3 regions of the Mesorhizobium sp. M4B.F.Ca.ET.058.02.1.1 genome follow, and region 1 is predicted to be linked to each of the others. Evidence: predicted binding sites of a transcription regulator. Region 1 holds the regulator's gene; each other region holds the start of a gene.
The links. The regulator HrcA, encoded in region 1, represses chaperone genes, less so after heat shock. The targets are predictions, from matches to a motif close to GTTAGCACTCNCNNNNNGNGAGTGCTAAC.
Positions count from the first base shown of each region.

Region 2: a site for HrcA is predicted at 3,775-3,803, ahead of groES (co-chaperone GroES). Genes of this name have one in related genera too.
Region 3: a site for HrcA is predicted at 4,394-4,422, ahead of EJ073_RS14525 (co-chaperone GroES). Genes of this name have one in related genera too.

Region 1 covers NZ_CP034450.1:4,075,085-4,081,586, reverse strand. Annotated here, with positions in the region: gene rdgB (RdgB/HAM1 family non-canonical purine NTP pyrophosphatase) at 1-455, opposite strand, end outside; gene EJ073_RS20010 (VOC family protein) at 455-865, opposite strand; gene rph (ribonuclease PH) at 1,048-1,764, opposite strand; gene hrcA (heat-inducible transcriptional repressor HrcA) at 1,907-2,989, shown strand; gene EJ073_RS19990 (hypothetical protein) at 3,136-3,333, shown strand; gene EJ073_RS19985 (sorbosone dehydrogenase family protein) at 3,456-4,796, shown strand; gene EJ073_RS19980 (LysE family translocator) at 4,933-5,550, shown strand; gene cysK (cysteine synthase A) at 5,742-6,502, shown strand, end outside.
Region 2 covers NZ_CP034450.1:1,485,493-1,491,994, reverse strand. Annotated here, with positions in the region: partial or broken gene EJ073_RS07435 (YkgJ family cysteine cluster protein) at 1-48, shown strand, start outside; gene EJ073_RS07430 (LysE family translocator) at 156-767, shown strand; gene EJ073_RS31830 (helix-turn-helix transcriptional regulator) at 764-1,048, opposite strand; gene EJ073_RS31825 (cupin domain-containing protein) at 1,075-1,344, opposite strand; gene groL (chaperonin GroEL) at 1,704-3,347, opposite strand; gene groES (co-chaperone GroES) at 3,417-3,713, opposite strand; gene EJ073_RS07405 (class I SAM-dependent methyltransferase) at 3,946-4,740, opposite strand; gene EJ073_RS07400 (hypothetical protein) at 4,813-5,664, shown strand; gene EJ073_RS07395 (SDR family oxidoreductase) at 5,661-6,422, opposite strand.
Region 3 covers NZ_CP034450.1:2,927,396-2,933,897, reverse strand. Annotated here, with positions in the region: gene EJ073_RS14570 (DUF982 domain-containing protein) at 1-241, shown strand, start outside; gene EJ073_RS14565 (DUF982 domain-containing protein) at 260-547, shown strand; gene EJ073_RS14560 (Hsp20 family protein) at 826-1,326, shown strand; gene EJ073_RS14555 (Hsp20/alpha crystallin family protein) at 1,421-1,930, shown strand; gene EJ073_RS14550 (DUF982 domain-containing protein) at 2,369-2,680, shown strand; gene EJ073_RS14545 (hypothetical protein) at 3,016-3,225, shown strand; gene EJ073_RS14540 (DUF982 domain-containing protein) at 3,372-3,614, shown strand; gene EJ073_RS14535 (usg protein) at 3,598-3,876, opposite strand; gene EJ073_RS14530 (hypothetical protein) at 3,900-4,241, opposite strand; gene EJ073_RS14525 (co-chaperone GroES) at 4,577-4,891, shown strand; gene groL (chaperonin GroEL) at 4,954-6,502, shown strand, end outside.

The DNA.
Region 1 (6,502 bases):
GTGCCTTCGGCCTCGCCGCGATAATATTCGGCCTCGCCGTCGGGAAACGCCAGGCAGATGACAGCGACGAAGCGGCCCGCGCGCTGCGCGGCTTCAGCCGCGCCGACTTCCTGCAGCGCCACCTCGGTGCGCTGCATGGCCATGCCGAAGTCGCGGCTGCCGTCGGGCGTCTCGGCCCAGTTGGCGGTGTAGACGCCGGGCGCGCCGTCTAGCGCGTCGACGCAGAGGCCGGAATCGTCGGACAGCGCCGGCAGGCCGGTGGCCTTGGCCGCGGCATATGCCTTGATGTAGGCGTTCTCCTCGAACGTCGTGCCGGTCTCGTCCGGCTCGGGCAGGCCGTACTCCTTGGCCGATTTCGCCTCGAAGCCGAATGGCGCCATCAGGTCGGCGAACTCGCGCAGCTTGCCTTCATTGTGGCTGGCAACGACGATCTTGTGTCCGTTCAAAGAATGCATCACAGGCCCCAGATCCTTGGCTCGGCGAATTCGATCGAATTGCCCGAAGGGTCGCGAAAATAGATCGAGCGCCCGCCTTGCGGCCATTCGAAGTCGCTTTCGATGGCGACATCTTTCGCCGCGAGGTGCTGGCGCCAACCGGCAATCTCCTCCGCGCTCGCGGCAAAGCAAAGATGGCCCTCGCCCACTGTGCCATGCGGCGGCACCTTCAGCCTGGCATCGGGTGCCGGCGGGATCTTGGTCGCCTCGGCGTTGAACAGCAGCAGCACGCCCGTCCCGCAGCGGAAGAAGACGTGGCGGCCTTCGACCCTGCCGATCAGGTCGAGGCCGAGCACGTCGGCATAGAATTGCTCGGCAGCGTGTAGGTCGGTGACGTAGAGCGCTGATTCCAAAATTGCCGAGGGTGTCACGAGGCACCCCCCTCTGGCCTGCCGGCCATCTCCCCCTCAAGGGGGAGATTGGCAGTTCTCGTGCCGCTGCACCCCTTGCACCGCCGATAATTGGCGAAGGCCGGCCGTATATCCAATCTCCCCCCTTGAGGGGGAGATGGCCGGCAGGCCAGAGGGGGGTGCCCAGGCTCGGCATTCGAAACCTACGCCACCGCCATCTGCTGCAGGCTGACCAAGCGCGAAATGCCTTTCTTGGCGAGGCCCATCAGCGACGCGAACTGCTCCTCCGAGAACGGCTCGCCTTCCGCCGTGCCCTGGATCTCGACGATACCGCCCTTGCCGGTCATGACGAAATTGGCGTCGGTGCCGGCCGAGGAATCCTCGAGATAGTCGAGGTCGAGGACCGGCTGGCCGTCATGGATGCCGCAGGAGATCGCCGCGACATGGTCCTTCAGCACCTTGGCGACGCTGGCCATCTGCCGCGCCTCCATCCAGCGCAGGCAGTCATGGAGCGCCACCCAGCCGCCGGTGATCGAGGCGGTACGGGTGCCGCCATCGGCCTGGATCACGTCGCAGTCGACAGTGATCTGCTGCTCGCCCAACGCCTGCAGGTCGACCACGGCGCGCAAGGAACGGCCGATCAGCCGCTGGATTTCCAGCGTGCGGCCGCCCTGCTTGCCGGTTGAAGCCTCGCGCCGCATGCGCTCGCCGGTCGAACGCGGCAGCATGCCGTACTCGGCCGTCACCCAGCCCTTGCCGGAATTGCGCATCCAGGCCGGCACTTTTTCCTCCAGGCTTGCCGTGCACAGAACATGCGTGTCGCCGAACTTCACGAGGCACGAACCCTCGGCGTGCTTGGAGACGCCGCGCTCGAAGGAGATGGCGCGCATTTCGTCGGCTTGGCGTTTGGAGGGGCGCATCGAGGCCTCTTTCTTCTTTCTTTTGGTTTTCAAGGATTCGTTGGCGGCTTGTAGACGCATGCGGCGCATGGCGCAAAGGAAAATGGACCGGGTTGCGCGGGCACGGCCTAAGTCTATATTTGAGCAGGAGGTTTTGGCTCGAATGACCAAGGCAGTCGATCCGGCATCGCAGTCGCCCGCGCTCCAGTCGCTTGATATGCGCTCGCGCGATATCTTCCGGCGCATCGTCGAATCCTATCTCAGGGATGGCGAGCCGGTCGGCTCGCGCAGCCTGTCGCGCATCCTGCCCTCTTCGCTGTCGCCGGCCACCATCCGCAACGTGATGAGCGATCTCGAGCATCTCGGCCTGATCTATGCCCCGCATATCTCGGCCGGCCGTTTGCCGACGCAGACCGGCCTGCGCTTCTTCGTCGACGCCTTTATGGAGCTTGGCGACCTCTCCGACGAGGAGCGCCGCATCATCGAAGCGCAGGTGCGCGCCTCCGGCTCGGGCGCCACGCTGGAGCATATGCTGACCGAGGCCAGCCAGATGCTGTCGGGCATGTCGCGCGGCGCCGGCCTGGTGCTCGCCGCCAAAAACGAGGTGGCGCTGAAGCACATCGAGTTCATCCAGCTGGAACCCACCAAGGCGCTGGCCGTGCTGGTGTCGCAGAACGGCGACGTCGAGAACCGCGTCGTCGACCTGCCCGCCGGCACCACCGTGTCGCAGCTGCACGAGGCCTCCAACTTCCTCAACGCCCATATCCGGGGCCGCACACTGGCCGAGGCGCGCGTCGAGATCGCCCGCATCAAGGACGAGACCAGGGCCGCCCTCGACACGCTGTCGCAGGACCTGGTCGAAAAGGGCCTGGCGGTCTGGGCTGGCGCCGAAAGCGGCCTGCCGGCACGGCTCATCGTGCGCGGCCGCGCCAACCTGCTCGAAAACGTCACCGCCCAGGCCGACATCGAATTGCTGCGCCATCTGTTCGAGGATCTGGAGACGCAGGACGGGCTGCTGCAACTGCTCGACCTCGCCGAGGAAGGGCCCGGCGTGCGCATCTTCATCGGCTCGGAAAACAAGCTGTTTTCGCTGTCCGGCTCGTCGCTGGTCGTGGCGCCCTATCGCGACAAGGACGCCCGTGTCGTCGGCGCACTCGGCGTCATCGGTCCGACGCGGCTTAACTATGCCCGCATCGTGCCGATGGTCGACTATACGGCGCAGCTCATTTCGCGCATGCTGCGTTAGGTGTGAGGCCGGCCTGCAAATGGCGATCTCCCGCGCTTCCGGTGCTCACGTACTTCAAGTACGCTCCGCTCCGGTTCTCGGAGACCACCATTTTCGACCCGGCCTGACCGGATCTCAGTACACCTAGGCAGTGGAGGAGAAGAAAAATGGCGCTGGAATCGCTCAAGGCCCAGATCAGCCTGCTGCTCGAGGAAATGGTCAACCAGCCCGAGGACCAGCACGAGATACGGGAGCAGCTGCGCGAGAAGTTGCAGGAATTGCGCGCCATGGGCCTGCCGCTGCCGGCCGATCTGGTCGCGTTGGAAAGGCGCCTGGACGATGATTTCTATGCGGAAGGCAGCTGAGCACCCACTACCACCCTTAAGTTCACCTGTGCCCCCTTCGTTGCGGAACGCCGGTCTGATTTTTCCGTTTGTCCCGTACCTGGCCTTGACTGCCCATGGCCAAACCAACCCTGGAGGACGGTATGATCCGGTTTGCCAGTCTTGCGGGAGCTGCCATGCTCGTCGCCACCGCAGCGCTTGCGGACCAGCCGGTGCTGACCGGCAGCAAGGCTTTCGGCGACTGGAAGGCCGACCGTCCGGGAGTGCGCCGGCTGATCAAGCCGCAGGACCTGCCGGCGCCCTACCGCACCCGCTCGTCATCGAACGGCCCGGGCGTTGGCGATCGTCCCGAAGGGGTCAAGCCGCTTCTACCGCCCGGCTTCTCCATCGAACTCGTTGCTTCCGGCATCGACAATCCACGCGTCGTACGCGTGGCACCCAATGGCGACCTGTTTGTCGCCGACAGCAAGGCCAACCAGATCCGCGTCTATCGCCTCGCCGAGGGCGGCGCGAGGCCGGCGCAGCAAGCCATTTTCGCCGAAGGGTTGACCCGGCCCTATGGCATCGCCTTCTACCCGTCGGGCGACAGGCCGCAATGGGTCTATGTCGCCAACAGCAACAGCGTCGTGCGCTTCGCCTACCGCGAAGGTGACCTGAAGGCGCAGGGCAAGCCGGAAACCATCGTCCCGGACATCCCCTCCAGCCATCACTGGACGCGCGACATCATCTTTTCGCCTGATGGCAAGACGCTCTACCTATCGGTCGGATCGGGCTCCAACGTCGCCGAGGACATCGGCGCCGAGCCGGAAGGCGGGCTCGCGCAATGGGCGGCGTCGGCACCGCTCGGCGCGAGCTGGGGACCGGAGGAAGGGCGCGCCGACGTTCTGGCCTTCGATCCGGACGGCAGGAACCGGCGCAGCTTCGCCACCGGCCTGCGCAACTGCTCCGGCATGACGGTGCAGCCTCAGACAGGCGCGCTCTGGTGCGTCGTCAACGAGCGCGACGGGCTCGGCGACAACGTGCCATTCGAATATGCGACGACGGTCAGGCAAGGCGGCTTCTATGGCTGGCCCTGGTATTACATCGGCGCCAACGAGGACCCGCGCCACAAGGGCGCGCGCCCCGACCTTGCTGGCAAGGTCACTGTTCCCGACGTGCTGATGCAGGCGCATTCGGCGCCGCTCAGCATCGCCTTCTATGACAAAAAGAGCTTCCCGGCCGAGTATCAGGGCGATGCCTTCGTCGCCCTGCACGGCTCCTGGAACCGCGGCGTGCGCACCGGCTACAAGGTGGTGCGGCTGAAATTTGAGGATGGCAAGCCGACCGGCGCGTATGAGGATTTCGCCACCGGCTTCGTCATCTCCGACGACGATGTCTGGGGCCGGCCGGTCGGCGTCACTGTCGCGAAGGACGGCGCGCTGATCCTCACCGAGGACGGCAACGGCACCATCTGGCGCGTCACCTATGGCGACGGCCGGTCCTGATTGAGCCGGCCTGGGAATCCTGTTGGGGCCGCCTCGGGTTGACCCGGCGAGATCTGGTGCAATCGAATCCAGTCCTCAGGAAATTCAATTCCATTCGGATGTATGCGACAAGGCGCACTCATCTGGACCGAAAGCCATGACGCTCACCGGATTTGTCGCTTGCAGCGCCGCCCTCGGCATCGCCGCTGCCATTCCGGGCCCCGGCGTCACCGCGCTTGTGGCGCGGGCGCTGGGTTCCGGCTTCCGTTCGTCGCTGGCGATGTCGTTTGGCCTGATCCTCGGCGATCTCACCTATCTCACCGCCGTCATGCTCGGTCTTGCCTTCGTCGCGCAGACTTTCGGCATGGTTTTTCTCGCCATCAAATGGGCCGGCGTCGCCTATCTCGCTTTCCTCGGCTGGCGCTTCTGGACCAGCGGCATCACGCCGGAGACTGTCGAGGCGCGAAAGGGCAAGGGCGGGCTCGTCGCCTCCTTCCTTGCCGGCCTCACGGTGACGCTCGGCAATCCGAAGACGATGATCTTCTACCTCGCCATCACGCCGACCATCGTCGACCTGAAGACGATCACGCTGGCCGACTATGGCATCCTCGTCGCGCTCACCGTCATTGTCCTCTTGGTCGTGCTGGTGCCCTATCTGGCGCTCGCTGCGAAGGCGCGCTGGTTTCTGAAGTCGCCGCGCGCGCTGAAGGCGCTGAACCGCACGGCCGCCGGCTTCATGGTCGGCGCGGCGGCGGCGATCGCGGCCAGGCAATAGAGCACCCGTCTCATCGCGCTTCCGTTTCGGCCAAACCATTCCGGAAACAAGCCGATCCGGAAAATGCTATTCCGGGGCGGCAGCGTTTTCAGCACGCGCCCCACTCGGATATTTTCGACCGGCAGCCTATCTTGCGCGGCTGAAAGCCCTATTCTGTCGCTGATGCAATTGCCTGTCCTGGGAGCGAAACAATGAACAAGCCCGTCACCTCCGCGCGCGTGCCCGGCCGCGGCCGCGTCTTCAATTCGATCACCGAGACGATCGGCGACACCCCCCTGGTGCGGCTCGACAAGTTCGCGAAGGAAAAGGGCGTCGTCGCCAATCTCCTGGCCAAGCTCGAATTCTTCAACCCGATCGCCTCGGTCAAGGACCGTATCGGCGTTGCCATGATCGAGGCGCTGGAAGCCTCTGGCAGGATCGCCCCCGGCAGGACGACGCTGATCGAGCCGACCTCCGGCAACACCGGCATTGCGCTCGCCTTCGCCGCCGCCGCCAAGGGCTACAAGCTGATCCTGACCATGCCGGAGACGATGTCGGTCGAGCGGCGCAAGATGCTGGCGCTGCTCGGCGCCGAACTGGTGCTGACCGAAGGTCCCAAGGGCATGAAGGGCGCCATCGCCAAGGCCGACGAGCTTGCCGCCACCTTGCCCGACGCCATCATCCCGCAGCAGTTCGAGAATCCGGCCAACCCCGAGATCCACCGCCGCACCACGGCCGAGGAGATCTGGAACGACACCCAGGGCGAGGTCGACATCTTCGTCGCCGGCATCGGCACCGGCGGCACCATCACCGGCGTCGGCCAGGTGCTGAAGAAGCGCAAGCCCTCGCTGCATGTCGTCGCCGTCGAGCCGGAGGCTTCGCCGGTGCTGTCCGGCGGCCAGCCCGGCCCGCACAAGATCCAGGGCATCGGCGCCGGCTTCGCGCCGAAGATCCTCGACACCACGATCTATGA
Region 2 (6,502 bases), 2.6 Mb from region 1:
CCCGGCGGCGACGACTGCCTGATGGCTCGCCAGGCGCATGGGCTGCCGCTTGTTGGTCTCCCCCACAAGGCGGGAGATTGCTCTCCTACCCCGCTTGCCCCGCCTCAATCGGCTCGGTACCTTCCCGCCTGGCAGGGGCCGCGGAGGAACAAGCCTTGAGCATCGAATTCCTGTTGACGACGCTGATCGTCGTCGCCTCGCCGGGCACTGGCGTTCTCTACACGCTGAGCGCCGGCCTCTCGCGTGGCGCGCGCGCCTCGATCATCGCCGCCTTCGGCTGCACGCTGGGCATCATCCCGCATATGGCCGCCGCCATCACCGGCCTCGCCGCCGTGCTGCACACCAGCGCCGTCGCCTTCGAGACGCTGAAATATCTCGGCGTCGCCTATCTGCTTTACATGGCCTGGAACACACTGAAGGAGGGGGGCGGTCTCAGCGTCGACGAGAACCTCGCGCCGCGCTCGGCCGGCAAGGTGATCACGTCCGGCATCCTCATCAACATCCTCAACCCGAAGCTGTCGATCTTCTTCTTTGCCTTCCTGCCGCAATTCGTCAGCACCACCGAGCCGAACGCCTTGTCGATGATGCTGGAGCTCTCCGGCGTCTTCATGCTCGTCACCTTCATCGTCTTTGTCGGCTACGGCATCTTCGCCGCGTCGATCCGCAGCCATGTCGTGTCGCGGCCTAAGGTGCTGACCTGGATGCGCCGCGCCTTCGCCGGAGCCTTCGTCATGCTAGGCGCCAAGCTGGCGCTGACGGATCGCTAGTTCGCTGCCACGGCCGGTTCGCCTTCGGGTTCGGAAGCCTCATGGCTTCCGGAACCGGGCGTAGGCCGAACGCCAAGCCGCCAGGCCGAGGGCGGGACGCCGATCGCCTTCTTGAAGGCGCGGCTGAACGCTGCCTCGGATTCGTAGCCGATCTCCGCCGCGATGTTGGCGACGCTGCTGTTGCCGGCGCTGAGCAATTCCGAAGCGATCTGCATCCGCCATTTGGCGAGATAGTGCATCGGCGGCATGCCGACGAGCCTGGTGAAGCGTTCGGCGAGCACGGTGCGTGACAGCGCGGCTTCCCTCGCTAGCGCCCCACCGTCCAGTTATGCGCCGGTCGATCATGGATCAGCGCCAGCGCCTTGCCCAGGTGCGGATCGCGCAGGCCGGCCAGCCAGCCCGTGTGCTGCGGCGGCAGCGATTCCACATAGCGGCGCAGAACATCGACGAACATCAGCTCGCTGAGCTTGGTGAGGACGGTCTCGCTGCCGGCCCGCTTTTCCGCGACCTCCGACACGGCCAGCTTTATGAACTGGCCGAGCCAGCCGCCGTCGCCCTTCGGGTCCCCGGCTTTGATGACTGGCGGCAGCGCTTCGCCGGGCTGGGCCTCAGCGCGGCGGCTTTTCGCGCCAGGCCCTATTCCTTCACATAACCATGGTCTCGACGATGCGGGCGGGAGTCGATTCCGTGGCGAAGGTCACCGAGTGCAAAATCAAGCGAGCCTAACGAAAAAGGGCGGCATTTCTGCCGCCCTTCACTATTCGTGATGGGACAGGACTTCTTAGAAGTCCATGCCGCCACTCAAGCCCGCTTGCGGGCTTGAGCAACGTAAGGTGATGGGCGTGCTTTATGGACTTCTTAGAAGTCCATGCCGCCACTCAAGCCCGCTTGCGGGCTTGAGCAACGTAAGGTGATGGGCGTGCTTTATGGACTTTCTTAGAAGTCCATGCCACCCATGCCACCGCCCGGCATACCGCCCGGCATACCGCCGGCAGCTTCCTTCTTCGGAGCTTCGGCGATCATGGCTTCGGTGGTGACCAGCAGGCCAGCGACCGAGGCCGCGTCCTGCAGGGCGGTGCGCACGACCTTGACCGGGTCGACGATGCCCATGGCGATCATGTCGCCATACTCGCCGGTCTGGGCGTTGTAGCCGAAGGTGGCGCCCTTGTTGTCGAGGATCTTGCCGGCAACGATCGAGGCTTCAGCACCGGCGTTGGCCGCGATCTGGCGGGCCGGAGCCTGCAGCGCGCGACGCACGATGTTGATGCCGGCGGCCTGGTCGGAGTTGGCGCCGGTAGCCTTGAGATTGCCAGAAGCGCGCAGCAGGGCCACGCCGCCGCCGGCAACGATGCCTTCTTCCACGGCCGCACGGGTCGCGTTCAGGGCGTCATCAACGCGGTCCTTCTTTTCCTTGACCTCGACCTCGGTCGCGCCGCCGACGCGGATCACCGCGACGCCGCCTGCGAGCTTGGCCAGACGCTCCTGCAGCTTCTCCTTGTCGTAGTCCGAGGTGGTCTCCTCGATCTGCTGCTTGATCTGGGCGACGCGGCCCTGGATCTCTGCCTTCTTGCCGGCGCCGTCGACGATGGTGGTGTTCTCCTTGGAGATCGACACCTTCTTGGCGCGGCCGAGCATGTTGAGGCCGACATTCTCAAGCTTGATGCCGAGATCTTCCGAGATGACCTGGCCACCGGTGAGGATGGCGATGTCTTCCAGCATGGCCTTGCGGCGGTCACCGAAGCCCGGAGCCTTGACGGCGGCGATCTTCAGGCCACCGCGCAGCTTGTTGACGACCAGCGTGGCCAGCGCCTCGCCTTCGACGTCTTCCGAGATGATGAGCAGCGGCTTCGAGGTCTGCACGACAGCCTCGAGCACCGGCAGCATGGCCTGCAGGTTGGAGAGCTTCTTCTCGTGGAGGAGAATGTAGGCGTCTTCCAGATCGGCGACCATCTTGTCGGCGTTGGTGACGAAGTAGGGCGACAGGTAGCCGCGGTCGAACTGCATGCCTTCGACGACTTCCAGCTCGGTCTCGGCGGTCTTGGCTTCCTCGACGGTGATGACGCCTTCGTTGCCGACCTTCTGCATCGCTTCCGCGATCATGGCGCCGACCGACTCGTCGCCATTGGCCGAGATCGTGCCGACCTGAGCGACTTCCTCGGAGGTCTTGATCTTCTTGGCGGCCTTGCCGAGAGCGACGACGACTTCGGTCACGGCGAGGTCGATGCCGCGCTTCAGGTCCATCGGGTTCATGCCGGCGGCAACCGCCTTGTGGCCTTCCTGGACGATCGCCTGGGCGAGAACGGTCGCGGTCGTGGTGCCGTCGCCGGCGATGTCGTTGGTCTTCGAAGCGACTTCGCGGACCATCTGCGCGCCCATGTTCTCGAACTTGTCCTCAAGTTCGATCTCCTTGGCGACGGTGACGCCGTCCTTGGTGATGCGCGGGGCGCCGAACGACTTGTCGATGACGACGTTGCGGCCCTTGGGGCCCAGCGTCACCTTCACCGCGTCGGCGAGGATGTTGACGCCGCGCAGCATGCGCTCGCGGGCATCACGGGAGAATTTTACGTCTTTTGCAGCCATTGTAAGCTCCTGGCAGGGGTTCGGGGCGAACCCGCAGATTCAAGATTCAGTTGACGGTGAGGCCGATGTTCAGCCGATGATGCCCATGATGTCGGATTCCTTCATGATCAGAAGGTCTTCGCCATTGAGCTTGACTTCGGTGCCGGACCACTTGCCGAACAGGATGCGGTCGCCGGCCTTGACGTCGAGCGGCACGAGCTTGCCGGCTTCGTCGCGAGCGCCGGAGCCGACGGCGATGATCTCGCCCTCCTGCGGCTTCTCCTTCGCCGTATCCGGGATGATGATCCCGCCGGCGGTCTTGGATTCGGATTCGACCCGGCGAACGACCACGCGGTCATGAAGCGGGCGGAACTTGGACTTTGCCATAAGTGTCTTCCTCGATGAGAACGGTGAGAACTGTTCCTCCATCCGGCGAGGCCGGATATGAGTTAGCACTCACGCAAGGCGAGTGCTAACGTGGCGCTGAGATAGGCCGGAGGGTTTCGAGAGTCAAGGCGCGCGCAAGGAACGAACCGCGCGAAATTTTTCCCGGCCTGGATTCGCATCAGGAACGCGGTCTTTCGCTGATGGGATCGCGAAGGAATTTCATAGGTGCCCCTTAGCGCCTTGGCGAGCGCAGCGCCAGCAGCGGGCAACGTTCGGCGAGCCCGTAGGTGCCGGTCGGAACGACGCCGACATTGTCGAAGAACGCATGCGCCTCGCCAATCACCGCGTCAGCCGGGGCGAAGCTGTAGATAGCCGAAGAGTTGCGGTAGACGTCGATGGTGCCGATGACCGGCAGGTCCCATCCGGTGCGCGCCGAAAGCTCCACGCGATCGGGGAAAATCGCTTCAAATTGTTCGAAGATTCTCGTCACCGGTATGATGTAGTCGGGCACGCCGCTGATTGCGGTCATGGCCACGCGCCATTTGAGCTCGTGGAAGGTCGAGACGCCACCGCCCAGCGCCAGGGCGCGGACATCCTTCGGGTCGTCCGGGGTTTCGGGAGAGGCGTAAAGCCTTATGCCGGCGCGGCCGTCGGCCTTGAGCACGCTCGCGATCGCCGAAAAAAGCGCCCGTCTTGCTTCGGCGTCGCCGATCGCCGAGAGACATCCATCGCCGATCAGCGCGTCGATGCTCGCACCGGGAAACGGCAGGTCGAACCAGTCGCCTCGCACCGCCTTGCGCATATCGGTGTCGCCCGGCCAGATGCCGGCGATCATGTCGGCGGACTCGTCGACCGCAATCATTGTGGCGCCAAGTCCGGCGAGCTCCGGTGTCACGCCGAGCATGACGACGTGCGATTGCGCAAGCTCGAGCTCGCGTTCATAGGCCTCGACCACCTGAGCCGGCGGCCGCAACGGCGAGCCGAGCAACTGCCAGTGTTTGCGAATTGCATTCCAGTGCTCTGTCATGCAAACCCTGGGTTGGTTAGCGCATTGTATTCGATCGAGTAATCGAGGACGCTCGAGAAGCCAATGGGGCGCATGGCACGCATCGCGGTCATCACGCATGAGTTCGACCGGTTTCAGAGCCGGCGTGGGCTGCTGCTACGCCGCGACAGCCCGTATATGCTCTTCGACCTGCTGGAAGAGCTGAAGCGCCGTGGCCATTCGGTCCGGATCCTTGCCGGCACGGCGGCCAGGCCGGAAGCCGACATCGCGGTACTGCATGTCGACGCGACCGTGACGCCGGCCGAATATGTCGAATACGCGCGCGCCTTTCCCTTCTGCCTCAACATCGGCGCCACCGACATCTCCAAGCGTCGCGTCAGCGGTGCCGTGATCGGCAGGGGCGACGGTTGGCAGGGGCCCGTCATCGTGAAGAGCAGCCTGAACAACCTGGGGACGCGCGAGCGCTCGCTGAACCGGCGGTCGCGACGCGCCGGCAAGCCGGAGCCGTTTCCCCGCCTCGAAGCCTTGGACAGCTATCGTGTCCATGGCTCGCTTGCCGATGTTCCGACGACGGTGTTCGACCGCGAGGATCTGGTGGTGGAAAAATTCGTTCCCGAACCGGAGCCGGACGGCTTTGGAGCCCGCTTCTGGCTGTTTTGCGGCGAACGCGAACGCTGCACCCGCCACGTCTCGCCGCAAAGTCTCGTCAAGGGCGACGATACGATCCGCCGCGAACCTGTTCCGGTTCCCGACGAGCTTCGCGCGCTAAGGCGCCAACTTGGCTTCGACTACGGGAAATTCGATTTTGTCATGCATGAGGGCAGGGCAGTGCTGCTCGATGCCAACAAGACCCCCGGGCGAGCCAGGCGCCTTTCGAGCTTCGTCGCCGCCGGCAATGCCAATCTCGCCGACGGCTTCGAAGGGCTGATCCGCCAGGTTACCTAGATATTCATCCCGCCCGATACCTCGATGCGCTGGGCGTTGACCCAGCGATTGTCCTGCGACAGCAGCGAGGCGATCATCGGGCCGATGTCGTCGGCCACGCCGGCGCGGCCGAGCGCGGTGACGCCGGCCACCATGCGGTTGATCTCGGCATTGTCGCGCACATGACCGCCGTTGAAGTCGGTGGCGATCGCGCCCGGCGCCACGGTGTTGGCGGCGATGCCGCGCTGGCCGAGTTCCTTGGCGAGATAGCGCGTGAACACCTCGATGCCGCCCTTCATCATCGCATAGGCCGACGAGCCGGGAGCGGCGAAGCGGGCCAGCCCGCTGGAGATGTTGATGATGCGGCCGCCATCGTTGATCAGCGGCAGCAGCGCCTGGGTGAGGAAGAACACGCCCTTGAGATGGGTGTTCATCAGCGTGTCGAATTCCTCCTCAGTCGTCTCGGCGATCATCTTGCGCAGGCCGGTGCCGGCATTGTTGACGAGATAGTCGAAGCGATCGCGCTGCCAGGTTTCCTCAAGCGTATTCTTCAATGCCGCGGCGAAGGCAGGGAAGGTGGCGACGGCTCCCGCATCGAGTTGGAGCGCCGCGGCGCGGCCGCCGGCGGCCTCGATTTCGGCGACAGCCGCCTCAGCTTCGTCGGCGCGCGAGCGATAGGTGACGATGACGTCGACACCCTTGCGGGCGAGGTGGAGCGCGGTGTTGCGGCCGAGGCCGCGGCTGCCGCCGGTGATCAGGGCGATGGGGCGAGTGGTCATGGCGAGAACTCCTTCTGTTTTGGATGGAGATGCATATACTCGCCTTGCTGGACGATATAATCGGGCACGGATTGCCAACA
Region 3 (6,502 bases), 1.1 Mb from region 1:
AGCCTGCCTTGAGGAAGCCTTCGATTTCCTCGATGAATGGCCTTCGCACCGGCGCGGAGTGATCTATGAGACCGCGAAGCGGGCATGCTGCCGCGCCTTCGACGGCAGCGTGCCTTTGCAAGTCGCCCGCGACGCGTTCGCCGGCTTTGCCCGGTCGGTGAAAATCCTCGAGGATGGCGTCACGGCGATGCCCTGGATGGCCGGCGCGAAGATGGGCCAGACCGGCGGCATTGCCGCCTGACTGTTTCGGAGGGAGGAAATGATGCTTTCCCAGCCTTTCGAAAAGCCCGTTCGCGTCTGGGTCGGGCTTGGTTTTCCGCGGCAGTTGAACTCCGTTGTCGATGCCTACCAGTTCGTCACGGATTGGTGTGGCAACAGTCCGGAGCAAAAGGCGGCGATCCGCGCCTGCAAAGCCGCGCTGGCCGGCGACATCGACGCAGAGACCGCGCGCGGCATTCTTGTGCGGTTCGCTAGGAAGAAGGACATCCTGGTGGAAGACGGAACGATGATGCCAGTCAAAACCACGGGGAGACCGTTGCACGTCTGATAAGCAATCGACCTCGGGGCGACGGCCATTCGGCCGCCGCCCCGCATCGCCAGCCGCAATGCGCCGCAATCCCGTGGCGCGGCATAGTCTTGAAGATCGATACCTCTCCGCCTTGGCATTCCAGCCAGGACCTTCCCGACCGGACTGAGCTGGCAAACTGCCTTTTCAGGCCTTGAATGGCGAAATCGCCTAACTAAATCGTAAAATGCCGGAGGCCCATTTAGGGGACCGGCCTGTCGGACGGATGCAAGAAAGCGTCCGACAGCAAGCTTGTACCCATGTTGCTCAAAGGAGGATGTGGCTATGAGAAACACTTTCGACTTCACCCCCTGTTCCGGTCGGGCATCGGCTTCGACCGAATGTTGAACGCGCTCGAATCCGCGAGCCGTGTGGAGACAGTCGACAACTGGCCTCCCTACGATATCGCCAAAAAAGGGGAGGACGACTACCGCATCACCATGGCGGTGGCCGGCTTCTCGCAGGATGAGCTGGACATCACCCAGGAGCACAACATGCTCATGGTGTCCGGCCAGAAGCCCGCGGAAGACAATGCCGAATACCTGCACCACGGCATTGCCGAAAGGGCCTTCCGTAGACGGTTCGAACTGGCTGACCATGTCAAGGTCGTGAACGCCAGCCTCGTGAACGGTCTGCTGACGATCGATCTCAAGCGCGAGATTCCTGAAGAGATGAAGCCGCGCCGCATCGAAATCGGGAGCGTCAAGGCAAAGCCGAAAGCCGAGGCGAGGCAGATCGAGGCCGACACCCGGGCTGCCTGACGCTGTCCGGTGACCGACTGGACAAGGCGCCGGACGATAGGCCCGGCGCGCCGGAAAGTATTGTAATCCATGACCGAACAGAAGGAGACGACATATGAGTGTCCGTGATCTTATTCCGTGGAGCCGTGGCAATGGCGACCAGCTTCCGAGCGTCTTTCGAGACAATGATCGCGATCCGTTCCTGTCCTTGCATCGCGAGGTGAATCGATTGTTCGACGACGTGTTCCGTGGCTTTGATTCCAGCCTGCCGGCCTTGGGCAGGGCTTCTTCCTTCGGCGGCGGCTGGCCGAGCGTCGAGATTTCCGACGGCGAGAAGGCGGTTAAGGTGACCGCCGAAGTACCCGGTCTGGAGGAAAAGGACATCGAGGTCCTGCTCGACGATGGCGTGCTGACGCTGAAGGGCGAGAAGCGCTCGGAGATGGAAGATAAGGACAGGCAGTTCTCGGAGCGCTACTACGGCCGCTTCGAGCGCCGTATCCGCCTCGGTTACGAGGTCGAGGAGGACAAGATAGACGCCCGCTTCAAGAACGGTGTACTGACGGTCACGCTGCCGAAGACCGCGAAAGCGCAGTCCCAGGCGAAGCGCATCGAAATCAAGCACTGAGGCAGTTGTGGTGGCGGCGGCTTGAGCCGCCGCCGTCCTTCGCCAATCGGGGAGGGATACAATGATGCAGAACGCCACTCAGATCGCATCGGAACTGTGGCGCGGCAAGGGCATGGTCATTGTCTTCGTGACAGGAAGCCCAGACCAGATTCCTCCGCCTCGGTTCAGGGCGGCAAGCCGCGAGCCAAAGGAAAATGAATTGGGCGCGGCTAGCCGGCACTGCGGATTTCTTCGGACGGAGGGTCATTTGAATCGGAAGCCAGTCAAACCGCCGCGGAAGGGTGGAAACCCGGTGTGCCACTCTCTTGAACTCACAAGAGGCACTTCCAATATTTTTTCTGTGACCCCATCGCGTCACAGCGAAATTGTGCGTGTCCTTGCACGGCTATTCCCGCTGAGTGGGTCTCGTATGCGCTCCACGGCCAGAAGGAGGTTGCTATGGAAAGTGGAACGTTCAAGCAGCCGATTTTTGTGAGGGACGACGGCTTCGTTCTCCGAAGGATCGACTGTGTTATGGATGCCATAGAGTTCCTTGAGGAATGGGCGGTCGAAAGACGTGGCCTTCTTCACGCCGCGGCATCTGAAACGTGCTGTTCCGCTTACGACGGCGGGAAGTCTGTCGAGGCGGCACACAAAACCTTTACGACTTGGGCTCGCAGGGTCGGGGTTATCGAGGATGTCCCCGTGGCACCGTCATGGATGACAGGACCGAAGATTGGCGCGGACCACTCTTTGGAAACTGATGCCTGAAATTCGAAGCAACGGTCTCCGTACCGCCGCAGCATCCGGTCGATCGCGAAAAGGATCAGTACAGCGGAGAGCGACATGGTCTCTGATCTCTCTGATCATCTGAAACCACGACGAAGCGCCAGTCCTTGGAGCGCTGGCTGGGGATGCGAGTTGGCAAGGAAGAAATTGCCCCCGCCAGATAGGCTTCCTGCCGATGCGGATCGGGACCGGGCGACCAGCCCATGGATGCGATGTCCTGTAGCAGCTAGCCATACGCCCTTGACCCAGATGGGGTCGTCATTGAGAAGCCCGTGGTGGCGTCCGTTTCCGGGCATGGACGGAGGAAACGATGAGTAATGACACGTAAGGACGTTGTCTCGGTCCTTGGGCCGATCGACGAAACGCTCATCGCCGATATCCTGTCCACCGGCGCCTCGTTCGAGGAACTGCGTGAGGCCTGGGGCTGGCTCAACGGCGACGAGGCGCTGATGGGCGAAGGACGGCCGCTGCCGGGCACGCGCGTTGCCGAACTGATCGACCTCCTTGATGCCGACGAGGACGATTGAGCGCTCCGATGCGGCAAGAGCTCCACGTCTTGGCGTTACGAGCAGGGCGATTGCTTGCTGGCAAAAGACATCAAAAACGGAGGAAGTGATGAACGACGTTCGTTTTCCCCCCCGCCTCGCGCAAGGTCGCCAGCAGCTTCGAGGCACTGGAATGCCTGGACCAGCAGTGGCCCCATTGGGCGCGCGGAGGGAGTTGGCGTGCTGCCGCGCGCGCCTGCCGTGACGCGCTGGACGGATGGCGCAGCGCACGCGATGCGCACAAGGCCTTCCTCAGGGCGGCAAGGCGGGCTGGGTTGGTTCTGCCGGCAGCGCGCGCTCCTCGCAAGTCAAGCCAACCACGGATGATCGGCGCCCTGCGGCCCGAGATGAGCTTCATTGGATGGCAATGACCCCGTCGACGGCGCGCCATTCCGACGGCTTGATCAGCCGGTGGTGGGCGACGCGCACGGAGTGCAGCGCGCCGTCCAGCTCGCTTTCCCAATAGTCGAGAAAGCCTTTCAGCTCCGGGAAGTTCGGCGCAAGATCGTATTCCTGCCAGACATAGAGCTGGAGCAGGCTCGGGTGGTCAGGAAAATGGTAGTGGATTTCGGCCGTGGTCAGGCCGTAGCCTTCCATCTGCAGGCGGAATTCCCTGCTGACCGCAGTGACCATATGCGTCTCCTTGACTTGCGACATCAGGCGTCCAGGCGGTCAGACATGTGCCTGTGGCCACTCTCAGCCGGGATCGGGCGGTTTGCGTTGTCCAACCGGCATAGGGCATCCATGATCTGATCGAAGGAGATCGTCTGCTCGGCTCCCGGCGGTCGGCGCAGCGTCGGAACGGATTCCACCGCGCAGGCATCCGAGGCCCAGGACGAGAGGATCGCCCGCTTCTCCTGAATGTCGAGCGTATCCTCCTTAAGGACGTCGTCTGGATGGGTGAAATGGCGCGCCGGCGACAACAAACGGTCGAGCGCGAGGTCGGATGTTTCGGGAACAAGAGAAAGGTTGATCGGCTTGGGATTGTGTCGGTCCATCGTGGTCCTCCGTCTTTCCAAAAGCTCCTTTGTCAGACTCCGGTTTGACGCCATCGCCGGCGGCGAAGGCTTGGATTATCTTGTTCCTTCGTCGGGAAAATTCAAGCGGGAATGCGCGGCTGTAATCCAAATTAGCCACATGTTTTCATGGCACTAGCACTCGATTGGTGCGAGTGCCAAAAAATTCTGCCGAACCTCTTGAAACCGAAAAGTCGCAGAACTAGCTCGATATGCGCGCGATGCCCGCGAGGGGTCGCCGCACCCCGCACCGATCCGATATTGCCGGTCCGGTGTGGAAGAACCTCAAAAATCTGTTTGTCCAGAAGGAGAACGATATGGCGTTCCGTCCATTGCATGACCGTATCCTGGTCCGCCGCGTCGAGGCCGATGAAAAAACGGCCGGTGGCATCATCATCCCCGACACCGCCAAGGAGAAGCCGCAGGAGGGCGAGGTCATCGCCATCGGACCTGGTTCGCGAGATGAGAGCGGCAAGCTCACGCCTCTCGACGTCAAGGCGGGCGATCGCATTCTGTTCGGCAAGTGGTCCGGCACTGAAATCAAGCTCAACGGCGAGGACCTGCTCATCATGAAGGAAAGCGACGTGATGGGCGTGATCGAGAATGCTGCGGCGGTCAAGAAGGCCGCCTGACCGGGGCTTCGATAGAACCCTCAATCAAGTCAATGAAAACTGCCCAGACAAGGAGTGATCCAATGGCTGCCAAGGAAGTCAAATTTCATTCCGATGCCCGCGAGCGCTTGCTGCGCGGCGTCAACATCCTCGCGGACGCGGTGAAGGTGACCCTCGGCCCCAAGGGCCGCAACGTCGTCATCGACAAGTCGTTCGGCGCCCCGCGCATCACTAAGGACGGCGTCACCGTCGCCAAGGAAATCGAGCTTGAGGACAAGTTCGAGAACATGGGCGCGCAGATGGTCCGCGAGGTTGCCTCGAAAACCAACGACATCGCCGGCGACGGCACCACCACCGCGACCGTGCTTGCCCAGGCGATCGTTCGCGAAGGCGCCAAGGCGGTTGCATCGGGCATGAACCCGATGGACCTGAAGCGCGGCATCGACAAGGCCGTCGAAGCCATCGTGGTTGAGCTGAAGACCAATGCCCGCAAGATCACCAAAAATGACGAGATCGCCCAGGTTGGTACGATATCGGCTAATGGCGACGCCGAGATCGGCCGCTTCCTTGCGGAAGCCATGCAAAAGGTCGGCAATGAGGGCGTCATCACGGTCGAGGAAGCCAAGACCGCCGAGACCGAACTCGAAGTCGTCGAAGGCATGCAGTTCGACCGTGGCTATCTCAGCCCGTATTTTATCACCAACCAGGACAAGATGCGTGTCGAGTTGGAAGAGCCCTATGTGCTTATCCACGAAAAGAAGCTGTCTAATCTGCAGGCACTGCTCCCGGTGCTGGAGGCTGTCGTTCAGTCATCCAAGCCGCTGCTGATCATCGCCGAGGATGTGGAGGGCGAAGCGTTGGCGACACTGGTCGTCAACAAGCTGCGCGGTGGCCTGAAGGTCGCTGCCGTCAAGGCGCCCGGCTTTGGGGATCGTCGCAAGGCGATGCTGGAGGATATTGCCATCCTCACCGGCGGGACCGCGATCTCGGAAGATCTTGGCATCAAGCTTGAGAATGTCACGCTGGCGATGCTCGGCCGCGCCAAGAAGGTGGTGATCGAAAAGGAGAACACCACCATCGTCGACGGGGCCGGCTCGAAGAGCGAAATCCAGAGCCGCGCTAGCCAGATCAAGGCGCAGATTGAGGAGACGACCTCCAATTACGATAAGGAAAAGCTGCAGGAGCGGCTAGCCAAGCTCGCCGGCGGTGTCGCCGTCATCCGGGTCGGCGGCTCGACCGAGGTCGAGGTCAAGGAGCGCAAGGACCGCGTAGACGATGCCATGCATGCGACGCGCGCTGCGGTCGAGGAAGGCGTATTACCGGGTGGCGGCGTGGCGCTTCTGCGTGCGGCCAAGGCACTGGACAGGGTTCAGGCCGAGAATGAGGACCAGAAGCACGGTGTCGAGATCGTGCGCCGCGCGATCGAAGCGCCCGTGCGACAGATCGCCGAGAATGCCGGCGCGGAAGGATCGATCATCGTAGGCAAGCTACGCGAGAGGCCGGAATTCGGCTGGGGCTGGAACGCACAGACCAACGCGTTTGGCGACCTCTACAACGAGGGCGTCATCGATCCGGTGAAGGTGGTGCGGACCGCACTTCAGGATGCGGCATCGGTTGCCGGCCTGTTGGTGA